Regions from separate parts of the Paenibacillus tianjinensis genome, predicted to be linked through region 1. Evidence: riboswitches for the same ligand, from Rfam matches in the RefSeq annotation. Region 1 holds a riboswitch; each other region holds the start of a gene.
The links. Region 1 has a riboswitch for cyclic di-AMP ahead of JRJ22_RS12715 (NfeD family membrane protein). Riboswitches for the same ligand answer to the same signal wherever they lie in the genome.

Region 1 (5,740 bases):
CCTGCCCCGAATAAGGAGGATGAGCTTGAGCGGATCAAACCGGTGCTGGAGCATATTGAGCTTCATCTGCACCGGACACTGACCTTAAAGGAGCTGGCGGAGGTAATCTCTGTTTCTCCGCAATATTTGTGCAGGCTGTTTCAGCGTACGGTTCATGACCGGCCGGTAACCTATATCAATAAGCAGCGCATTAACCGGAGCAAGCAATTGATGTATCAGGAACGTGAAAAAAAACTGTACGAAATCGCACAGCTGACAGGTTTTGAGAACGCGAGCTACTTCTGCGCGGTGTTCAAACGGTTAACCGGAATGAAGCCTGAGCAGTTCAAGCAGCTGCACGGTTTGGATTAAATAAATTGTAAAATACCCAGGGCAATAAAAAATGCTCCTACCCAGATTGAAACTGCACCGTAGAATGTTCTTGATTCGATTTATACATCATCATCTTGATAGATAAACTGCTCTACGAGCTCAGTAGTGACCGCTAGATCAGGATGCGAATTGTCGATTAGCGCCACGTTTGCTTCGGGCAGCGGCCATGTAACCGTACGGCTGCCCAGTGAAGAGCGGAAGACCTCCCAATTCCGGAACTTCCAGTCATCCAGCGGGGAATGCCTGCCTTGTATCCGCTCGCGGAACAGCTCCTCGTCAGCTAATGTGACCAGCACGACCTTGACTTCAACCTCCTGCAGTGTAAGGCCAATCCGGCTCAGCTCGTTTTCAATCCAGCCGGGATTCGCCGCTTCCTTCGTAAATGGGCCCACCACAAAAACATCGCTGTCCAGGCCAAGATTATCAAGTGCGGCATCCATTGTGATCCGGTACCCCAGGTCGCGGCACAGTCTTTTATATTCTGCCGAGTCCCTATCAGTGGGATCTAGTCCGTGCATAGTCATAATAGCATCTGCCGCAGGCCTCAATAAAATATCCATGTCGAAAAAGGCGGCTTTACGGCGGGAAGCGACAGCCTTGGCTAATGTGGTTTTACCGGCGCCTGCCGGACCCAGGAAAAAGACGAGTTTGTTCATTGCAGTAGGCTCCTTACTATACGAGTCGGGTTGATTATCAGCTCCCCTATCGTAACATGACTTACCTGTATGCTGGTAATCAAAATAGGAGAGGGAATCGGGCTTATGATAGCGGAGCTTGTATTGCCCGACGGGACAGCTTATGAGAAACGGCGTAATCATGAGTAAATCATCGACCGCTTAAGAGCGAAGTTAAAGAATACGCCTTCATTCGTGAAGAGGCGGCATTCTCTGTCTTTTTTTTCCACACTTAAGGTTTTACATTAAACGGCCGCAGGCGTAAGATTCAAATCAGCAACCGAATACTATAACTGTTCTCAAATGGCTGAATTCCGTTAATGGGAACGGGGGAACCAATGGTGAAGACAGCGTTCGCTCAGACCGCTGCCGTTCACCCCGGGGTGAATCCTTGCTGAGTGCTGATTAGCATATCCGGCAGGGTAGGGCAATCTCGCTGCCCGAATCCGTCAGCTAACCCCGTAAGCCTCGAAGAGAGAGGATGAGCGCCATGATCGATTAACCGACCACGGAGAGCCCTGCCGCTTCTGTGGTCTTTTTGCTGCGCCTACAGGTTGGATTGTCGATCTGTATGAGAAGTAAAATTCTTATAACAACAAAATTAAATACTATTATTCGATATGAAGTGCTAAAAGGTGGGATTAATATCATTACTGTATTTATCGTGTGCTTCTGGGTAGGACTACTGCTCCTCCTCAGCGGCGGATTTCATGGGCATGGCCTGGCAGGTCACATGCATGTGGGAGGCGGTGATGCCGGAGGTCCGGGCTTTGTGCCCATACTTCCGCTGATGGTGTTTGTCACGGTCTGGGGCGGAACGGGTTATGTGTTTACCCGGTTCAGCGGGATGACGATGCTTGCAGTGGTCCTGATCTCCACCGTGGTTGCGTTGCTGCTAGGCTGTCTGATGTATGTAGTGCTGGCCCGGGTGATGACCCGGTATGACAGCAGCATGAATGAAATGGACTATGAACAGGCGGGCCAGCTCGGATACATCAGCATTCCTGCAATGGATGGTGCGGTTGGGGAAATGAAATATGTGCTGCACGGAACGATGCGCTCCCTTGGGGTGAGAGCAGAAGCCGGCCAGCAGCTTGCAAAAGGCGACAGAGTAATTATTTTGAAGGTGGATAAAGGAATGGCAACAGTAACTCTATTTGAGAGAGAATTTGAACAATTATAAATAACAGGGAGTGTCGAACTAATGGTAATTCTTTATACAATCGCGGCTATTGTTGTTGTAATCCTGCTGGCTCTACTTAGTATCGTGAACGCTTATAAAAAAGTTCCGCCCAATCAGGCAATGATTGTGTTCGGCCTCGGCGGGAAGAGAGTGGTGCAGGGCGGAGGGACATTCGTCATCCCCGGCTTCCAGAACAGCAAGACTATCTCCATGATGCTGATGAGCTTTGATGTCATCCCAGCGCAGGCGATGTTCTCCCGGCAAGGCATCAAGCTCAACTTGGAGGCAGTGGCCCAGATTAAGATCAAAAGTGACCCTACTGCTATTCTGACGGCCAGTGAGCAGTTTATCGACCGGCCGGAAGAAGACCGCGAGACGATAATCCTGCATTCGGTGGAAGGGCATTTACGCGGCTTGATCGGACAATTAACGGTTGAATCGATTCTAAAGACACCTGACGAAATCAACAGTAAGATGCGGGAAACCTGCTCGGAAGACCTCGACAAGATGGGACTGGAAGTGGTCAGCTTCACTATTAAGAAAATTACCGACGACAAAGGGTATATCGACAATATGGGCGTTCCGGAAATTGAGCGCATCCGCCGTGATGCAAGCATTGCCAAAGCGGAAGCGGAACGTGACATCCAGATCAAGCAGGCCGAGGCGGAGAAAGAATCTTCCATTGCCAAAGCCAATGCGCATCAGGCGACCATTGAAGCGGAAACTGCTGCCCGCGCCAAAGAATCCTTGTTTGAGAAGGATCTGAACATTAAGCAGGCGGACTTTAAGCTGGAGACGGAAGTGAAGAAGGCGCAGGCGGATCTTGCGTATGAATTGCAGCAGAATAAAATCAAGCAGTCGCTGGTTACAGAACAGGTCAAAATTACGCAGATGGAAGCGGAAGCCAACCGGACCGTCCGGGAAATCGAAGTTGAGCTGAGACAGAAGGAGCTGGAGGCAACGGTGATTAAGCCTGCTCAGGCGGAAAACCAGGCAACGATTATGAGAGCGGAAGCGGCCAAGCAGCGGCAAATTCTTGAGGCCGAAGCAGAGGCTGCCACAACGACCAGACGCGGGCTGGCAACAGCGGAAGCAGAACTTGCGAAGGGGAAAGCAAACGCTGAGATTGTTCAACTGGCCGGTGCGGCCGAAGCAGGGGCACTAGAGAAGAAAGCGGAAGCGTATAAACAGTTCACGCAAGCCGCGCTCACGGTGGAATTCTTAAAGGTTCTGCCAGAGCTGGCTGATAAAATCGCTTCCCCGCTGGCTAAGGTCGATAAGATTACAGTGATTTCCCAGGATGGAGCTTCATCCGGTGTGAACAAAATTACCGGGGATATCGCCAAAATCATGACCCAGATTCCTGAACTGACCCAGACACTTACCGGTATGAACGTGACCGAGGCGATTAGCGGGCTGCTCGGCAGAACTAAAGAACAGTAATCCATTATCGAAGTATTATTCAAACCAGCTCAGTATCGCGGCAAAAGCTTTTCGCGCCGTACTGGGCTGGTTTCATTTGTTTGAGCCGGGATCAGTAGTTCAAGCCTTCTTAATCCTGTATAATAGCAAAATAAAACAGATTAGGATTGTTGGGGGCAGAATACAGATGAACATAAGACAGATCCAAATTTCAGACAATGGCCCAATCGAACGGATTATCCGTGAATGCCTGATTGAATACGGAGGTAACCGTGACGGCCTGGCTTGGGCTGATGCGAGCATGCATGATCTCTACAGCTATTATAATGCAGCAGAAAACCGGGCTTACTGGATCGTGGAAGAGGACGGGGAAGTGCTGGGAGGCTGCGGAATCGCCGCTTTTGATGAATCAGATGAAGTGTGTGAATTGCAGAAAATGTACCTCACTACGTCTACCAGAGGAACCGGGATCGCCTCGAAACTGCTGCAGACTGCTCTGGATTTTGCCAAACTGTACTATAAACAGTGTTATCTGGAAACGCTGCAGACCATGGCTGCCGCGAACCGATTTTATCAGAAACAGGGCTTCTCATTGCTGGCGGAGCCGCTTGCCGGATCTGAGCATTTTGCCTGTGATGCCTGGTATATTAAGGATTTACAACTAAACTCCTAAAAAGACTAGTATTTAGTTCATTGTAAATAATGGAAATAATTAGTATCCTATTCGTAGTTTCCAAATCATAGCTTCAGTGAAGGAGATACGTTGTGGAATTACTATTAAGCACTCCCGGTTTAGATGCAGCGGACGTCGGTAATAAAGCCTTCAACCTGTCCAGGTTAATATTCAATGATTTCAGGGTTCCCGCCGGAATGGTGCTTCCGTTGAATTTTTTTGCATGTACAGAGGCTGAATTAAATAGCAGACTTGTTGATATAGCTCAACAATTGGCGCAATTGCTGCCTTCTGCAGACGGCTGGGCTGTCAGGTCTTCTGCGGCTGATGAAGACAGTTCGAGCCAATCTATGGCCGGTCAATACAAGTCGACTGTAATTAGCCACCCGTCTGTGCTCCCGTCTGCAGTGACATTGGTCCACGAAAATTCAATTCCGGTGATCATTCAGATCTTTGTCGAACCGGATTATTCAGGGGTCTTATTTTCTTGTAATCCGGTTACTGGAGAAACAGATTTGAACATTGAGATCGTGGAGGGCAGAGGAGAGCAGTTGGTGGGCGGCTATGCGAACCCTTTATATTCTTACCGTAATGGGATCTGGGACAAATCAATAGATTTCGTTAATCAACTCCAGCCGCTTCTGCAACCATGGGTTTCTAAAGCTGAAACTTTGTTCAACCAACCTGTGGATATGGAATTCTGTCTAAAAAACGGTACGCTATATTGGCTTCAGGTACGTCCCATAACGACAGGTGTTCAATCGCTTGATGAGGATTGGTTCCTGCTCGATCAATGTACAGAGCCGGTAGCTCCGTTAGTTATGAAGCTCGATCCCGGCGGATTTTTTCAAATGCCCTATTGGGATACCCGGTTTGTACAGCATTATCCGTATATCAGAATAAAGAACAATTCCACAGTTAATCAGCAAGTGGATAGTCCGGTAGAATGGCAGATTCTTAAGAGTAAATATGAGCCGGAATTTGATAAGCTGTTATCCGAAGATATTTCGAACTATTCAGTGTTGAAGCTGTGGGAAATCACAGCAGAAAGAGTAGAGATAAACCGTGCTTATGTACTAGAATATTTGGACAGGGGATGGCTCAAAGCACGCCGTGTTATAGGAGAGAAATTGAGAGGCATCATCAGCCGCTTTGCCAGAGATCATGCCGATGTACACTTGATCCTGTCTTCGTTGACAGAGGCGCTGAATACATTGACTTATCAAAAGACTTCTGAGCTTAACCGGCTAATCCGCTCTGCCCGTATGTATTCTGACTTCAATGAACTAAAAGATGCGGTCATCGCAGGCACTTCACATCCCTGGGCCGAGGAATTCAATGCCTTCATACATAAGTACGGTTACGAGCTTCCGCATCCGCTGGCCCTGCATCTTAAGACATTAGCTGAGAGTACTG
Region 2 (5,740 bases), 2.8 Mb from region 1:
CGAATTTTACAGCGACTTCGGTATTTACAACGTTACCATTTCAGTCCCCGCAAACTACACCGTTGGGGCAACCGGCTTTCCGGTAAAGGCTGCCCAGATCAAGCAGGACCGGAAGATCTATCAATTTTATGCAGATGATGTTCACGACTTCGCCTGGGCCGCTTCCCCGGATTTCGTGGTTGCTGAGGAAGCCTTCTCCGCCCCGAACGTACCGGGTGTACGCATCAAGCTATATCTGGACCCGCTGCACAAGGATCTTAAGGAGCGTTATTTCCAGGCCGCCAAGGCCGCGTTGACCGCTTTTAGCAAGTGGTACGGGCCGTACCCTTATTCCACATTGTCGATTATCGTACCGCCCAAAGAGGGGAATGGTGCAGGCGGAATGGAGTATCCGACCCTGATTACCGCCTTCGGCGCAGCCGAAAGCTCCCCTGGCACCTCGCTGGAGCGCACTGTCATCCATGAGATTGGCCATCAATATTTTTACGGCATGGTGGCGAACAACGAGTTTGAAGAAGCCTGGCTGGATGAAAGCTTCACCTCCTATGCGGAGGACCGCCTGATGGAGCAGGAATACGGTGTCTCCTCCAATATTGGCCTGCAGGCCAGTCTTGTGTCCACCTCGCAGCCGCTTAATCTGGAAACCTGGAAATACACGACCGCCGACGGGTATACCCGTAATGTGTACATCCGCGGCAAGCTGGTACTTAAGGATATCGAACGGCAGACCGGAACCAAAACCATGGACGCTATAATGCTGGCGTATGCCCGCAAGTACAGGTTTCATCACCCTTCTACTGAGGATTTCCAAAAGATCGTAGAGAAAGTAACGAAAAAATCATGGCAGGCTTATTTCGACCAATATGTTTACAGCGGCGGGTCTCCTGATTTCTCTGTGGACCATATAAAGACCAGCATCGCCAAGAGTAGCGCAGAGGGAGAAAACGGCCGCTATAAAATCATGGTAAAGGTGAGTAACAAAGGCAGCCAGTATGGTGATGTACCCATCAAATTCACCTTTTCGGACGGATACACGGTAAGGAAAATTTGGAATGGCGGGCAGAAGGCGGCCAATTTTCAGCTAACCTACAAAGCGCCTCTTATGTCCGTAGAGATTGATCCTGACCACTCCATTCTGCTGGAGAGCAAGCACCTTAATAATTTCATGCTGGCGGAGCTTGCGCCGAAGACACTCTCCCGCTGGACGCTAGTATCAACCAAACTGCTTGAAACTCTGCTCGGAACTCTTGTCTGGTGAGGTGAAGGATTGTGAAAAGTGCGATATCCCGCGGCTGGCTCAGCATGAAGGAGCAATTTTATATTCTGATTCTGCTATTTATCTACCGGCTGCTCTGGGGCTATTTTTTGTACAGGTTCATCAGGTCAGCTATCATCCCGGTGCTTCTGCGTTATCCTGATATCCACGCCGGAGGCAGCGGTATCGGGAGGCTGCTGTATTATATCGAGGGGCAGTTCGCGCTCAGCAGCGATCCCGGTGTCCAGCGCTGGCTCTGGATGCTATTGGCATTATCCGCGCTGCGGCTGCTGCTCTCCCCGTTCATCCGTGCCGGGCTGCTGCATGAGCTGCATCAGGAGCGTAAAGGAGAACGAGGACTGTTCTTTTTCCCCGGTATGAAGCTTTACGGGCTACCGGTTCTGGTGTTCAGCCTGTCCGAATGGTTTCTCTCAGCGCTGCCGCTCTATTGGCTGTTGCCCAAAATGTACACGCTGCTGTTAAGCGGTATTTTTGACTATAAGCTGCTGCTGAGGCTGGTTCCGTACCTGCTTGCCTGGCTGCTCTATCTATACTGCATCCGCATAGTTCTGTTGTACATGCAGTTCGGCTACACCGCCGGAACCGGCATGTTCTCCGCAGTGCTGGCTTGTCTGAAGGTGCTGCTTCCCTCTACCGGCGCTTCCCTCCTCCTTGGTTCCGGCGGACTGGTTACCCTTTTGCTGGGTTTTGCAACTTCATTGCTGTGCCCCGGTATGTCAGCCCTGCTGTTCCGGCAATTCTCGCCGCTCCCCTCTACGCTGTTCAAAATGTGGGGAATTGCCGCACAATACCACCTCTGGAGCAGTAAAACATTCCCACAATAATTCAGCTGTTAAAACGGCATATTAAAAGAGTCACTATCCCTGACACAGGGGTGTGACTCTTTTGCCCGTTAATGGGGAGTTCAGCGGAGATTCGGGGGATTTGCAAAAACATAAAACCTCTGATACAATGATGCCTGTACCACTGGTAACAACTTTGTAATCTTTTGAAACTATTTTGACTAACTGTATGTACCTTAATCACTTTAACATTGTCGATACGCAGTCACTGTTCTGGTGCATAAATCGCCAAATTCCCAGCACCGGGAAGTGGGGGAACCATATTTTGGGTGAATTGATCTCGCTTTAGAGGGGTCATAGGGGAACCTTCTACCGAATCCTTAAGCTAACCTCGCAGGCCTTGGAAGGAGTACATCTTTTGACAAGTCACAATTTTTTCCGCACCAATCTTAAGAAGAAATGCACCGCAGCAGCGCTAGGTCTTGTGATGGTATTCACACTGGGGGCAGGAAGCGCATTTGCCGACTCCAAAATGGATACCGTGATTACAAAAACGCTGGGAACGTCGTATAAAACCGGGGGCACAAGCACTGCCGGCTTTGATTGTTCTGGATTCACCAAATACGTATTTAAGAGCGTCGGCCTTACCTTGCCGCGCACTTCTAAAGCACAATTCAGCGTAGGAACCGCCGTTTCCAAGAGTAATCTCCGTTCCGGTGACCTTGTATTCTTCAATACCTTGGGCAGTGGGGTATCCCATGTCGGCATTTATGTCGGAAACGGGAAGTTTGCACAATCATCCAGTTCCCGTGGTGTTACTATCACTTCGATGAGCAATTCTTACTGGGCCAACCGCTACGTTGGGGCCAAACGTGTAATGAGCACAACAGCTTACCAGGCTGTCGCTTACGATTGATCCTTCTCCTCAATTTCGCCTCTAACAACTAAATGTAACTTATACAGGCCCGGAAGCTGATTATTGCCGTAATCATTTCCGGGTCTTTCCTTTTTTATTTCCTTATTCTACCTTTTACACCGATTCGGGGTCCATGAAACACCTTTTTACTTAAAATTCCAACCTATTCAGAGAAATAGCTTACGCCGGGCGTAAATATGCGCCCTTTTTAGCAGATATGACTCTTAAAAAGTGCAAATAATATGCATTAATATGTTTTAAGTGATTGCCAACTGGCTCTGTCTTTGTTACAATTATCGCAGTGAACTTATAGTAACATTTTTGTAATTATTCAAATGGGTTTTACAAAAGTTTTGTCATATTGATTGATCAGCTAATCCTAATCAACAGTCATGCCGAGTTCCCTTCTTCATAAGGGAAACGGGGGAACCAATTTTTGGGTGAATTGACCTCCTATTCACAGAGGGGTCATAGGGGACCTTCAACCGAACCCTTAAGCTAACCTCGTAGGCATTTGGAAGGGGTATTTACTTTTGAAGAAGAAGTTAGCAGCCGCATTATTAAGTTTTTCTATCATTCTTACCATTGGAGCAGGAAGCGCTTTCGCCGATTCCAAAATGGATAAAGTCATCGACAAAGCCATCGGAACTAAATACGTATCCGGCGGTGTATCGACAAACGGCTTTGATTGCTCCGGATTTACCATGTACGTATTTGACAAGATCGGCATTAACCTGCCGCATCAATCCGGCTCCCAATACCAGATGGGCACTGCCATCTCCCGTGACAATCTGCGGGAAGGCGATCTTGTATTCTTTAATACAAGCGGCCGTGGCGTATCCCATGTAGGCATTTATGTCGGTGACGGCAAATTCGCACATGCTTCATCTTCTAAAGGTGTAACTATCAGCTCGCTGAGTGACAGTTACTACGTCAACCGCTACGTTGGCGCCAAACGCATCATGAGCACGGATGCTTATCAGACTGTAGCAACAGATTCACAAGATAATGATGATGTGCAATAAAGGGTTATGAGAGAGGCGCTTTTCCAGGATTTTTGCCGAAATCTTGGGGAAGGCCTTTTTTTTGTCTATAAAAATATTTACCCCTCCCCTCATCTGTAAAACACCTATTCCCCTCAATTTTCGCCATTTCATAAAATATTTTTTTGGGTTTGTCAAGTTTCTCCTGTTTTTGAAAAATAGCTGAGTTGACTGGGGCCTGTTTTGTATATAATTAAGTATATGGATAGAGTATTGTCCTCTTGAAAGGAGGCCTGTGCCATTATGATCAGTTCCCCTGTTACCTTTCATGTTGTTCCTATGGAACCCAGCCATGCCGAGAATATCTGTGAGTGGATTTATAAGCCGCCCTATAATATCTACGGATGGATGCCCTGGGAGCAAATGCAGGCGCTCGGTATTGAATTCGGAGATCCGGTTTTGCGCAGTCAACAGTATGTATCCGTAGTGAACGAGCAAGGAGACCTTTGCGGCTTCGCACAGCTGTTCCCGATGGAGGGTGTGGTCAGGCTCGGCATCGGCATGCGGCCGGACTTGTGCGGTCGCGGAATGGGCCATTTGTTCATGGAAGCCATTGTGCAGGCTGCCCTGAAGCGTTACCCGGAACGGGAAATCGATCTGGAGGTGTTGACCTGGAACCAGCGGGCTATTCGAACATACCAGAAATGCGGCTTCACCATCACCGACACGTATGAACGCCGCACTCCAAGTGGCGATAGGCCCTTTTATTGCATGGTCTATGATAAATAACACTAAATACAGGTAACTTTTAAATTATGCAACGAAAATCGTTCCTTTTTTTGACACAAACTCTATGACAACGCTTTACCATTCGGTATAATGAAGAAAGCAGCTTACATGGAGGGGACGGATGGAGATGCAGAAATGGATCATGAGCGGTTTGTTTTTCGCCGCCTGCGCCTTTGCGGTAGTGCTCTTGTTCACACTGCCAGGCAAAGCAGAGGTCGCAGAAGAAAGTAAGCCGACGATGCCGCAAGTCACACTGGATGCCGCAAGTGCAGAAGCAATCGTTACAGCCAATTGTATTTCTTGCCATGGCGATCAGCTTCAGGGTAATGTAGGACCGAGTCTGCAGCATGAGGGCAGCGAACACGATGCTGAAGGCATCTACAGTATCGTCTCCAAGGGACGTGGGCAAATGCCTTCCTTTAAGGATAAGCTGGCTCCTGAGGAAATCGCAAACGTCGCCCTATGGCTTGCAGAGAAGAAGTAACTGGCCCACTATACAAAATGCCCGTGTGAGGATAAACGGATTATCCGCAAGCACGGGCATTTTTATATGCAATATATTGAACAGTGTCCTAGCGGTTTTTCTCAAAGGCTTCATTAAATTCATGGGCCTGGCGGAAATCAAGCGCTCCGAGGCCGCTCTCTTCTTTTGCCGATAAGCGCAGGATCACAGTCTTGTAGTCAATGGTAATATGCGGATGATGATCGAAGGCCTCAGATATGGCGGCTACTTCATCCACAAAGGCAATGCCCTTCATATATTCGTTGAACATATATTTGCGCACCACAACCTCCTGCTCCAGCTTCCACCCCTCCAGCTTACTTATCTGCTCACGCAGTTCTTCCTCTGTAAATTGCAATTTGCTTCCTCCCTTACTAAATTAGCAGTAAAGTCCATACAGCCCAGTTCTTTACCTACTCTATGAAGCCTTAAACAAAACATCCCTCAGCTTCTAAAAGACCAAGGGATGCGCCAGGATGAAGGCTTTTTTTC
Region 3 (5,740 bases), 2.4 Mb from region 1:
CCAACCGTTATCCTTATACTAAAGAAGATACTCCCCGTGTTAGACAGAATGTGCTGAAGTTCATGCAATACACACACAACCTTTAGGAGTGATGCCGCATGACCGTCGAACAGCTAACGAAGGACCGGCAAGCCAGTAAGACCCGTCAGTGGGAACAGGCGATGATCAAGCTCTATGTTAACTTCCGTGATTACAGCAAGGACGCACTGAAGGATTTCGGAGATGAGGATATTCATCAGGCGAGGGTAAACAGCCGCAAGCTGCTGACGCTGCTGTCGATTCTTGATCCCGATCATTCCTCCACCGGAGAGCTATACAGCACTTTTAAACAGGCCCAGAAGATGCTCGGCAAGGTCAGGGATGCAGATGTTCTGATTCATTCCTTCAAAGAGCGGCGCAAACTGGCGAAGGAAGACGGCGATGACAAGACAGCTGAGCTGCTGAAGGCCGTCATTAAGCATCAGAAGGAGAAACGGAAAGAGTACCGCAAGAAGCTGGAAACCGGGCTTGCGCAGCTGACCGGAAAGGAATTGGACAGGCTCTGGACGGCTTTTCTCGCCGGACCCCTGGAAGCCCTGACCGCCAAACGGGACGCAAACGTCGTCATGCGTGAGCTGGAGGTGGCCTTCGAACAGAAAAAAAAGGCCTGCAAAACGTTGTTTAAAGAACCTGAAGCGGAGTCCAAGGCCGCCTTCGAGGCCCTGCATGAGCTAAGAATATCGGCTAAGGAGCTGCGGTATACCGCGAGCGCCGCGGGTTTTGCACTCAATCAGAAATTTCATGCCCATGAAGAAATCTATAAGAACATTCAGGAGCAGCTGGGAGTGATTAATGACAAGCGGGTCTGGCTGGATACCCTGCAGTCCATTGGACGCGATGAGCTGGGCGTCGGCAAAAAGGCCTGGGGCGCATTTACCGGAAGCCTCAGAGAAGAGATCCTGGAAGCCCTGCACCAGAACGAGGTTGTCCCGGTTCCGGCCGCATTTGCCAAAGCGCCTACATCAGTGCTGAATGAACAATAAGCCCTTATAACTCTTGTAAACCTTGAATAATTACTTTCTGATGTGTAAAAAGGCGGGTAGCGCATGCCTGGCATGCCGCTTCCCGCCTCTATGTGTTAACTGGTACTGCTGCTCACCGCAGCATACTTTCTTAATACGCCTTGATAGGCGGATTTCGGACGCAAACCGACCAGCTTCTCCACCGGCTGCCCTCCGCTGTACACGACCACAGTAGGCAGGCCCATGACGCCAGCCTCTGACGCCAGCTCAGGCAGCTCATCACAGTTCACCTTAACTATAGACACGCTGTCCGCATACTCCTCATCCAGTTCCTCCAGGATCGGCAGCAGCGTTCTGCAGGGCCCGCATCTCGGCGCACCGTAATCAACCAGCACCGTTCCGCTGCGGTTCAGCTCCGCCCGCAGGGTTTCCGCATGCTCCACATTTATAATTGCCATAATTCTTCCCTCCCGTAACTCTATGACTGTACGCCTAACTATTTTCCAGTTCCGCATTTCCGTGCTCAGAAGTCCCGCTCTCCAGCTGTTCCTGCTGCATTGCAGCCATACGCTGCTGGAGATTGAGTTTAATCTGGCTCAGTTCTATAATCTGGCGTTCAATTTCCTCCAGCTTGCTGCGGTAGAGCGGCATCACCTCTGCACAGAAGGCCTCTTTATTCTTCAGTACACAATGCAGAAATCCGGCAATCTCCTCTGTCGACAGCCCCAGATTCAAATACAGCTTAATCGTCTCCACCGTTTCGACGGCCAGCGGCGAATACTCACGGTAGCCGTTGGCCTCCCGGAGCGGTGTAAGCAATCCTTGACGCTCATAATATCGCAGGGAACGGACACTGACACCGGTCCGCGCTGCAAGTTCACCTATTTTCATGGCATTCTCCCCGGGGTTCATGAGAAATGGTCTGCTTCCAGTATAAACCCTGACACCAGTGTCAGGGTCAAGGCTTTTATTTCGCTGGATTTTTTGCTTTAATTTTGAACTATGCTACAATCTTAATTACAAAAATATAGAATCCCAGGAGGGCGATTTACCGATGTCTATTCAACAACTCCATACGCTGGATGAACTGCACCAATATGTCGGGCAACCCGGCAAAAAACTGCTTTTTAAACACAGCACAACCTGCCCGATCAGCGCCAAAGCCAACGAAGAGTTTCTGGCCTTTGCACAGAGCTCCGATACACCGGCAGCTATTGTTCATGTGATTGAAGACCGTCCGGTCTCGAACCAGATTGCTGAAGAATTCGGCATCAAACACGAATCTCCGCAAATTTTCCTGCTTGAAGACGGAGAAGTCCGCTGGAACACCTCCCACTGGAAAATCACCCGTGATGCCATCAAGGAGGCCGTAAGCAAATGAGCCAGTCTGTCATTGTCTACTCTACCTCCGGCTGCAGCGACTGCAATCAGGTAAAACAGCTGCTCACAGAACAAGGCATTCCGTTCGAAGTGCGTGATGTTATGACCAGTACAGTCTATCAGGAGGAAGTAGAGAAGCTCGGCTTCATGGGAGTACCTGTCACTGTATCCGGAGAATATGCGGTCAAAGGCTTCAACCTTCCTGAGCTTAAGGAACTTATTGCTGCAGCGAAATAAATTCATGAATCATTCCAGGAGGCTACAGCCATGTCACAGGAGATCTGGATTAACCTGCCGGTTAAGGATGTTGAGAGGTCAACTGCCTTTTTCAACGAGATTGGATTCCATGCGGTGAGCGTCGGTAACGAGAGATCCAAGCTTGTCATAGGCCAAACGACGATTCTGCTGTTCCCGGATGCGGCGTTTGAGAAATTTACAGGTTCAACAATCGCAGATACTTCCCATAGCGCAGAAGTCATCTTTTCCATTGGTGCTAACAGCAGAGAAGAAGTAGATGCCTTTATTCAAAAAGTAGAGTTTGCCGGTGGAAATATCTTCGGTAAGCCGGGTGAAGTGGACGGGTGGATGTACGGCGCAGGCTTTGCCGACCTGGACGGTCACCGCTGGAACCTGCTGTACATAGATGAGAGCAAAATGCCAAAACGCTAATATGAAAACGCCGGTCACCTGCTTAAGGTCACCGGCGTTTTTATCTCCCTATGAACTTATATTTTTCTAGGTTCAATTTTCGCACTCTGCTGCCTTTTTCCAGTAAAAATCAAAAGATGACGCCTGAGCGAGAAAATGACCAGATAAACGCTGATAAATAGTCTTTTCGGCTAGAGCAGCCTTGTTTCCGCCGCAATTCCCTGCTAATCGGCAATTAGAGAATCCCTTTGCTTTTTTACAAAGCCATGCCGGAAAGAGTATGATTCGTGTTGAATCGATTCGCAAAAATAATGATATTCGAACGCTGAATTCCCGCCCAGCGGGAAACGGGGGAACCATCCGGCTGATAAGGCCATGGGGTGAATCCTGAGGAGACTGCGACTCCCGCATTCTCACCAGGTAGGGCGACTCTCACCGCCCGAATCCTGCAGCTAACCTCGTAAGTGTATAGAGAGAGCCCCTTGATTCCGCCACGTTTTGGCATCAGGCCTGTTTCCGCCTGTATCCGGACCGCAGCAGAGGTTCTCCTCTGCCTGCGGTTTTTGCGCACCGCTATACATTTAAGTTAGACCCTGTAATTCTCTGTCTTGTCCATCTCTTTAATCCAGGAAGGAACGTGCTGACATGCCTGACCTTTTATCCTCGCAGCTGGCCGCTGCCGCCGGATTTGAGCAATATATCCGGGAGTACAGCGGAGGTGTCCTTGCGCTCAGCTCCATTCTGCTCGGGAAGGGCAGTGAAGCAGAGCGGGTGACGGCCGGAACCTTCAACAAGCTGTATGAGCCTTATTGCAAAGGAAAGCTCAAAGCTGCCGACTTTCCGGTAGAAGCCTACCGGGAGTGCATCCTGCAATGCGCAAAATCCGCGAAAAACCGGAATCTGCGCACCTCTAAAGAGTTGTCGTGGGACGATCAGCTTGTAAAAGCCCTATGGTATGGACTGCTGCTTCCGCTGCCCGAAATCGGCAAAATTCTCGGCAAGAGCCTGCCGGTGCTGAAAGCTCAGCTCAGGCAGGTGCGTGAGCACAATGCAGGGCAAAAGCCGCTGAGATCACAGGCTAATTTGTCTATTGTGTAAATGGCGCGCCTGTTCTTCTCACCAATAAAGCCGCAGCAATCCGCTGCGGCTTTATTGGCTTACTTGCCCTTACTGTTGCCCTTACTGTTGCCTTTACTCTTGCTCTTGCCTTTGTTTATCTCTTTGCCCTTACTATTACCACTCTTGGCAAACCGTAAAAAAGCCATCAGGCATCCCAGAATTCCAAGACCAAGCAGCAGAGTCTGCAGCGCCCCCAGCAGTGTTGAGCCTTCGGGCCTAAGCATACTGCTTACTATGATCAGTACAATGGAGACCGTGACCAGCACGGGGGTTTTTATGTTTAATTTCAAAATCACCACTCCTTACTATTAAGGTACACTATAAACGGCCGAATCACCAGTTTTAGTGAGTCCCTTAGCCGCGCGCAAAAAAGGCACCTCCGCATCAACTGCGGAGGTGCCTTTAAATAGCTGTCCCTGAAACGATTTTCTAGCCTAATGGCTGCGCTTGTAATACTTGCCAAAGAATACGATCGCCATCAGCATTCCGGTAATGCCTATACCTGTCAGAAGCCCTTGCGTAAAATCCATCAGATTCGACCCGCTATCTGGAACAAGTCTGCTGGATGTTAGCGAGAAGAAAGATGTTATAAACAGCAGCGCTAAGTTTTGTTGTTGTTTTTTATCCATAATTCCCACTCCTTAAATTTTGTAAGCCTTCATTGCTTTTCTAATCTCTTTGATACTAGGTCGTTTACCATACATCAGGACACCTGTGCGGTAGATTTTGGCGGCCAGCCAGCCTAACAGGAAGATAGTGACCAGCAGAATAACCAGTGAAACTGCGATTTCCCATACGGCCACATCTCCGACACCGATCCGCAGCAGCATGCTGAGCGGTGATGTGAACGGTACGTAGCTGGCGATCTTTATCAGCAGTGTGTCCGGTGCAGAAACGCTGAAGGTCGGAATATAGTAGTTCACAAAACCCAGCATCATCACCGGCATGCTTGCCTGGCCCAGCTCCTCGGTACGGCTCACGATCGAGCCTACAGCGGCATACATCAGCGCATACAGGAAGAAGCCCAGAATATACAGGATAAGGCCGTAAACCAGAATACCTACATTCAATTGACTTAAGTCAAGATCGAAATCCGTAAGAATCCCCGAGTTATGCGGCAGCATCAGGTTCGCCGCAATGCTCGCGGCAATGATCGCAATCTGCAGCAGCCCGACCAGGAACACCCCCAGCACCTTGCCGAACATCTGGCTCAGCGGTGAAGCGCTCGTAATCAGAATTTCCATAATGCGCGAACTCTTCTCTGCTGTGACCTCAGCGGCAATCATATTACCGGTCAGCATAATCGACAAGAAGAAGAGCATCAGCAGTACATAGACAATCACATAATTGATCGCAGGTGCAGACTCATCCTGACCGCCGCCAGTCCCGCTTCCTCCGCCGATCTGCTGCGTATCTATCGTGACCGGCGTGAATATGGCGGCCACCTCCTGCTGTGTCAGCTTACCCTCCGTAATCAGCTGCGTATTGACTTGCTGCAGGGCAGCTTGCAGATAGCTCTGGATATCTCCGTCCAGCTCTCCTTCATTGCTGTGGTATGTGACCGGAGGTACGCCTGCGCCCGCAGCAGTGCC
Region 4 (5,740 bases), 840 kb from region 1:
GTTCAACCCATTGCGAATCATGAATTATGGAAAGCTGTTGGCTCTGCCACGGTATTTATTTTGTCATTACTCCTGATTGAATATTTACAATTAAAATATAATTGGCTTGAGAAATTACTAAGCGGCAAATCAAAGACCGTTATTGAGAACGGACAAATAAATGTACATAATCTCCGCGCTATCCGCATGTCAGTAGACCAACTTGAAATAAGGCTTAGAGAGCAGGGGATTTCGAGTTTCAAAGATGTCAAAACCGCTACCCTTGAACCCAACGGCCAATTAGGATACGAACTGATGCGGCATGCCAAGCCAGTGACGATCGGGGAATTGGAACGTATGCTTGGCTTGAAGCCGCAAGACAAGAAGGAACAGGGCCCTCTATTCAAAGAAGTGATTCAAGACCACCATGAGAGCGGGGTGGACTCAACCCTGCAGTAGTGGCAGTTTTTAGGTCGGTTTCTGACAAGCGACAGTAATAACACTTTCCACGTTTTTTCTTGCTGGTTTGCTCCAATGCTGTTCATTTCCTGGAAGGTCATCGAACCATTCTGCATCATCGGGACAATCCAGAATCATGAACTTGCCGTATTTTTGATCTCTTGACTGATGGTATTTGAGATACGCCTTGCCCTGGTCAATTGCCAGAATTTCTATTTTGCCGGAGGAATGGCTCATAGATAACCGTACTCTTTTACCTAGTCCAGAGGTTCTTGCCTTAGCTTCTTCTACAATTTGATAAACACGGGCAAGCGGCAGTACAAATTCCCGGTTGCCGGCGACCGGACGGTTAATAAAAAAGTAATAAGGGGTAACACCTGCCCAGGAAAGCCGGTCCAGGAGTTCTCCCAAAACAACAGGATTATCATTAATGCCTTTAAGGATCGGTGTCTGATTGACGACAATTGCGCCAGCATTATGGAGGGCTGAAAAGGCTCTTTTTGCTTCTTCTGTAATTTCCCGGGGGTGATTAATATGAGCCATCACATATATCCGTCTGTCTTTGGTGGAGTGGGACCGGATTAGCTCGAGCAGTTCATTGTCCTCGGATATACGCATTGGATTATATACGGGGATTTTGGAACCGAGACGGATAATTTTTACATGATCAATGGCTCTTAATCTCTCAATGATTGAACGAAGTTTGGGGGTGGAGAGGATTAAACTGTCTCCGCCGGTAAGAAGCACATTGTTTATCTCCGGATGGTTAGCGATATACTCCAGACCTGGCGAAACATCGGACACTGCTTCTTTGACATCATTACGGAATAAACGCTTACGGAAGCAATACCGGCAGTAAGCCCCGCAGACTTCGGATACGATTAGGAGAGCTGTGGTCTTGTATTTATGCTGGCATCCGGGCACAACATAATTTGTATCCTCATCTGAGGCGTCCCAGCGCCCGTACTCCGTTAGTTCACCTTCACCCGGAATCACGAGCTTTCGAATAGGGTCTTCCGGATTGTCCCAATCAATCAGTGAAAGATAGTAATCATTCACTCGAAATACAAATTTGTCCGTGACTACCTTAAGTCTCTCCTTTTCCGGCCCAGAGATCATCTCAATCTTATTGATATCCGTTATGTACCTTACCTTTTCCAAATAAATCTCTCCTTTAATCTCATTTGTGTGAGAAGGAGGGAGCCTTGGTATCAATAGCCTAACTGCTGCCAGCAGGGTCAAAACAGCACAAAAAGAGACCCTTAGAAAAGGGTCTCTGTGATGTAAGTTACAAAAAAGCAGACCCATCCACTACTGACGAGGTTAGCTGACGGACTCGGGTAAGATGGTACCCTACACTCTAATTTGAATGATTCGCCCCAATTGACTGGTTCCCCCGCTTTCCAGCTGTAAATTCTGGAAATTAAGCGTAGGTAAAGTATACCCATGTTGCTTTGAAATGTCAAAAGTATTCCCGCACCTTTTAATCGCTTATTTTTTGAGCTCAAAAAATTTTTTTCTGGTTACTCTCGTCCACCTGGGACAGAGAAATAATTCCAGGCAGTTGCGTTTCTGTTCGGTAATTGCGTAAATCCTGCTGTCCCAAGGGTTTCACGTTCTTACAGAGACAGTTAAGGGAATGCCGAAACAGCTTGTTCGTTCCGTCAGTAGACTGCCAATTTAACATCACTGCAAGCGCTTTCATATCATGTAAAGCTTTCTGCCGCGCTTGACGTATTTGGAAATCCTTTGTTATGGTTTTTATAAGCAAAAGCCAGCAAAACCGGCCTTTTGTAGAACTTCGCCCCTGTTTTGCGTAAGATATTCTAACCCAACCAACTAAAACTGAGGGAGATGATTGAGTTTGATCAAGGGTATCATATTTGATTTTGATGGAACGATTATCGACACCGAAACGGCTTGGTACACGGCATTTAGTGAGGCTTACGAAGAGCATGGAGTAGAATTGACGCTTGAACAGTACTCCACCTGTATCGGAACCAGTTTAAACACCTTTAATCCGTACGAATATCTTATGACAGATTTGAAGCTTCCTATCGACAAGGAGGATTTCAAAAGAGCTGTTCAGCAGAGACATAGTAAACTTATGGAGCTTGAGACGATACGTCCGGGAATCCAGTATTATTTGGATTCAGCCAAAGAAGTTGGGTTGCGTATGGGGCTGGCGTCCAGCTCATCTATGGAATGGGTGGAGAAATATCTGGATCAATTGGGGATCCGGCATTATTTCGAGTGTATACGGACGTCGGATCATGTTGAAAATGTGAAACCGGACCCTGAATTATACAATCAGGCTTTAACTTGTCTGGGGATTATGCCTGATGAGGCTGTGGCTATTGAAGATTCACCGAATGGGTCTAAGGCAGCCGCAGCAGCGGGGATGAACTGTGTCGTTATCCCCAATAATATTACAAGTTTCCTGGAGTTTGAACCCTCGCATCACATCATAGAAAGCTTAAGTCACCTCGATTTTGATCATGTCCTTACCCGTCGCTGCTTCCAGAAAACTGGTTAAAGAACGCTGAAACCGAAACGAATCTTAATACAAGGGGGACGCCTTATTGAGAGCAGTGCATTTTGGCGCTGGAAATATTGGCAGAGGGTTTATTGGTCCAATGCTGTCGAAATCAGGCTACAAGGTTTGTTTTGTCGGACGGAATAAGAAACAAATCACTCAACTGCAGAAGCGTGGTCAATATCAAGTGACTTTGGCCAATGAGGACCGGGACAGTTTTATAGTGAGTAATGTAACAGCGATTCATATAGGGGAAGCTGATGATGTGGCAAAAGCTATAGCGGAGGCTGAAATTGTAACAACGGCAGTGGGAATATTGGCACTCAAGGATATCGCCAGTTCAATAGCCAGGGGAATAGAGCTCAGACTTAAAAGCGATAATCCTAAACCGCTTCATGTGTTTGCCTGCGAGAATGGGATTAAGAGCAGCAGGAGATTAAAGGAATCCGTATATCTTCATCTGAAGCACTCCTTCAGAGAAAAGGCAGACCACTGCATAGCTTTTCCCAATGTTATGGTGGATCGGATAGTACCTGTGCAAAAAAATAAAGATTCGCTTGAAATCCTTGTTGAGCCTTACAAAGAATGGGTTATTCCCCGCAGTGAGATAATGAGTGGATATAACGAAATCCAAGGTGCTCACTATGTCAATTCTTTAGATCCGTACCTTGAGCGAAAGCTATATACCGTAAATACAGGGCACTGCTGCGCAGCTTATTTCGGTTATCTGGAGGGATATAGCAGTATTCAGGAGGCAATGTCCGATCCTGGAATCCGATCCCGTGTACGAGGCGTTCTTCAAGAAACCGGGGCATTACTTGTACATTTATATGGGTTTGATCCTGCAGCGCATCATAAATATATAAACAAAATGATGAAAAGGTTCGAGAATCCCCATTTTAATGATTCCATCACCAGGGTTGCACGTTCCCCGCTACGAAAACTTTCTCCTACTGAACGGTTAATTCAGCCTGCCATGCTCGCCTTTAAATATGGATTAGAAGTTAATTATCTTGTTCGCGCTATCGCTTCAGCACTGTTTTTTGACTACAGAAATGATGAAGAGGCTCTGCAGCTTCAGGAAGCAATCCGGAAATTTGGGCTCAGTGAAGTTATTTCTACGATGTTGATGATACCGGCAGATCATCCGCTTCATGGACAAATCATAGGAGAATATCATAAAATCCGCTTGCAAAATCCTCATATGACCGGTAGCAGCTTTGAATCCATGATTAATAGTCTTCGTCTTTAAATTCTGATAACAACGTCCCTCTCTATATTTATATGGAGAGGGGCTTAGTTTTGCAGAAAGGTGATGGATGATGTTGAATATTATTGACGCTTGCCGGAAATGTGCACTTGCTTGTGAAGAATGCTTAGTTTTTTGTTTGGAGGAAGCGGATACAGATGCCCAATCCAGGATGAAAATGATCGAGGCTTTGAGCGATTGCATAGATTTTTATAATATATCAATACGTTATTTGATTAGAAACAGCGGCTTTTCTAAAGCGATTTGCCAACTCTGCGCCGACATTAGTTCTGAATGTGCAACAGCTTGTGAGCAGCTTACAGGCACATGCTACCAGAGTTGTGCTCAAACCTGTAGAGAATGTGCGGAAATCTGTCACAGAATCACTGAAGTGGGAAGTATCATTCCTGTCAATGCCATGCTATTGCATTAAGATTAATATAACCTTGTAAAATGAAACCAAGAGAGAATTACTAAACAAAAAATTACTATACTGCACTTCTGCTTATTCCTGCGCATACACTAGAAAAAAGCCCAGGAGATGATACAGTTGTCTGATATTCAAAACCTTTGCAGCAGCTTTGCAGGTATTCTTGGCGGTGAAATGTCAGTGAAGCACGGAGCATGCATTGTTGAAAAGAATCGTCACCACATTCCAGTAACCATTGCGGGCAGACCTTCAGGAAGAGTTATGCATTCCTTATGGTCTTTTGAAAGTCTTGACCCTTCAGGGAAAGCATTAGTATTAGGGGAAACCGCCTTGCTGGAAGAAGAAGTTTTTGAATTCACATCCACACTGCAAAAGTATGGTATTGTGGTCAGCGGGTTACATAACCACTGGTTAATGGATCGTCCGCCGCTTCTTTATGCCCATTATTATTTCATTGGAGATCCATTAAGTTTTGCTGCCGGTGTTGCTGAGGCCTATCAACATCTGAAGTAATCCATTCTATTGATTACGATTTCTAACAGCCGTTCTTAGTAGGGAAGCCCGGCAAATGGAACGTTGTTCTATTTGCTGGGTTACCCATATTCTTCGCTGGTTATAATAAAAGACCTTAGTCCTCTATGGTTCAGGACCAAGGCCGCTTTTAATTAATTAAGATAAACTGTCTTTCGTGTTTAGTTTATAATTGCCCTTTATTTACTACATACGGTCCCGTACCCGGTATGGAATGCTGATGATCCGCCGGAGGGTTCAGCACCGGAATACCGCCCATCGCCTGTGGTTTTGGAACGTATTCGAAATTCCCCGTACCATCAGGCAGCGGCCCGTTAGCCCAGGCTCCCATGCTGCTCTCCTCACCAGCCGAGAAATTCATGAATTGACGTGTCGCCGGTTCCACTGTTAATTCGCGCGGGAATGAAGCAGGTGCGATTGGACCATCAATCGCTTCTATTTCCTCGATGGCTGCGAGCCACTGGTTCTGGTGCATAATATCCCGGGAGATCATGAAATGTAACATTTCACGTACCCCGGGATCTGTTGTTTGCTCATATAAGCGAACCACCTGAAG

Region 2: linked by a shared signal. The riboswitch ahead of JRJ22_RS00505 (C40 family peptidase) and the one ahead of JRJ22_RS12715 (NfeD family membrane protein) in region 1 are both predicted to bind cyclic di-AMP.
Region 3: linked by a shared signal. The riboswitch ahead of JRJ22_RS02060 (hypothetical protein) and the one ahead of JRJ22_RS12715 (NfeD family membrane protein) in region 1 are both predicted to bind cyclic di-AMP.
Region 4: linked by a shared signal. The riboswitch ahead of JRJ22_RS08700 (KamA family radical SAM protein) and the one ahead of JRJ22_RS12715 (NfeD family membrane protein) in region 1 are both predicted to bind cyclic di-AMP.

The regions. Positions count from the first base shown of each region.
Region 1 is NZ_CP070969.1:2,868,527-2,874,266, forward strand. It holds gene JRJ22_RS12705 (AraC family transcriptional regulator) at 1-351, shown strand, start outside; gene JRJ22_RS12710 (P-loop nucleotide/nucleoside kinase family protein) at 432-1,028, opposite strand; cyclic di-AMP (ydaO/yuaA leader) riboswitch at 1,342-1,529, shown strand; gene JRJ22_RS12715 (NfeD family membrane protein) at 1,711-2,229, shown strand; gene JRJ22_RS12720 (flotillin family protein) at 2,251-3,672, shown strand; gene JRJ22_RS12725 (GNAT family N-acetyltransferase) at 3,839-4,324, shown strand; gene JRJ22_RS12730 (PEP-utilizing enzyme) at 4,417-5,740, shown strand, end outside.
Region 2 is NZ_CP070969.1:100,655-106,394, reverse strand. It holds gene JRJ22_RS00515 (M1 family metallopeptidase) at 1-1,258, shown strand, start outside; gene JRJ22_RS00510 (hypothetical protein) at 1,303-2,100, shown strand; cyclic di-AMP (ydaO/yuaA leader) riboswitch at 2,335-2,473, shown strand; gene JRJ22_RS00505 (C40 family peptidase) at 2,546-2,974, shown strand; cyclic di-AMP (ydaO/yuaA leader) riboswitch at 3,358-3,502, shown strand; gene JRJ22_RS00500 (C40 family peptidase) at 3,508-3,999, shown strand; gene JRJ22_RS00495 (GNAT family N-acetyltransferase) at 4,261-4,746, shown strand; gene JRJ22_RS00490 (c-type cytochrome) at 4,874-5,230, shown strand; gene JRJ22_RS00485 (4a-hydroxytetrahydrobiopterin dehydratase) at 5,319-5,606, opposite strand.
Region 3 is NZ_CP070969.1:470,805-476,544, reverse strand. It holds gene JRJ22_RS02095 (CHAD domain-containing protein) at 99-1,022, shown strand; gene JRJ22_RS02090 (thioredoxin family protein) at 1,118-1,459, opposite strand; gene JRJ22_RS02085 (MerR family transcriptional regulator) at 1,494-1,892, opposite strand; gene ytxJ (bacillithiol system redox-active protein YtxJ) at 2,056-2,382, shown strand; gene JRJ22_RS02075 (glutaredoxin family protein) at 2,379-2,618, shown strand; gene JRJ22_RS02070 (VOC family protein) at 2,649-3,050, shown strand; cyclic di-AMP (ydaO/yuaA leader) riboswitch at 3,343-3,510, shown strand; gene JRJ22_RS02060 (hypothetical protein) at 3,675-4,127, shown strand; gene JRJ22_RS02055 (hypothetical protein) at 4,187-4,438, opposite strand; gene JRJ22_RS02050 (hypothetical protein) at 4,583-4,777, opposite strand; gene JRJ22_RS02045 (ABC transporter permease) at 4,790-5,740, opposite strand, start outside.
Region 4 is NZ_CP070969.1:2,029,197-2,034,936, forward strand. It holds gene JRJ22_RS08695 (DUF421 domain-containing protein) at 1-438, shown strand, start outside; gene JRJ22_RS08700 (KamA family radical SAM protein) at 448-1,599, opposite strand; cyclic di-AMP (ydaO/yuaA leader) riboswitch at 1,736-1,878, opposite strand; gene JRJ22_RS08705 (HAD family hydrolase) at 2,303-2,974, shown strand; gene JRJ22_RS08710 (mannitol-1-phosphate 5-dehydrogenase) at 3,030-4,226, shown strand; gene JRJ22_RS29705 (four-helix bundle copper-binding protein) at 4,402-4,656, shown strand; gene JRJ22_RS08720 (DUF1259 domain-containing protein) at 4,774-5,166, shown strand; gene JRJ22_RS08725 (manganese catalase) at 5,351-5,740, opposite strand, start outside.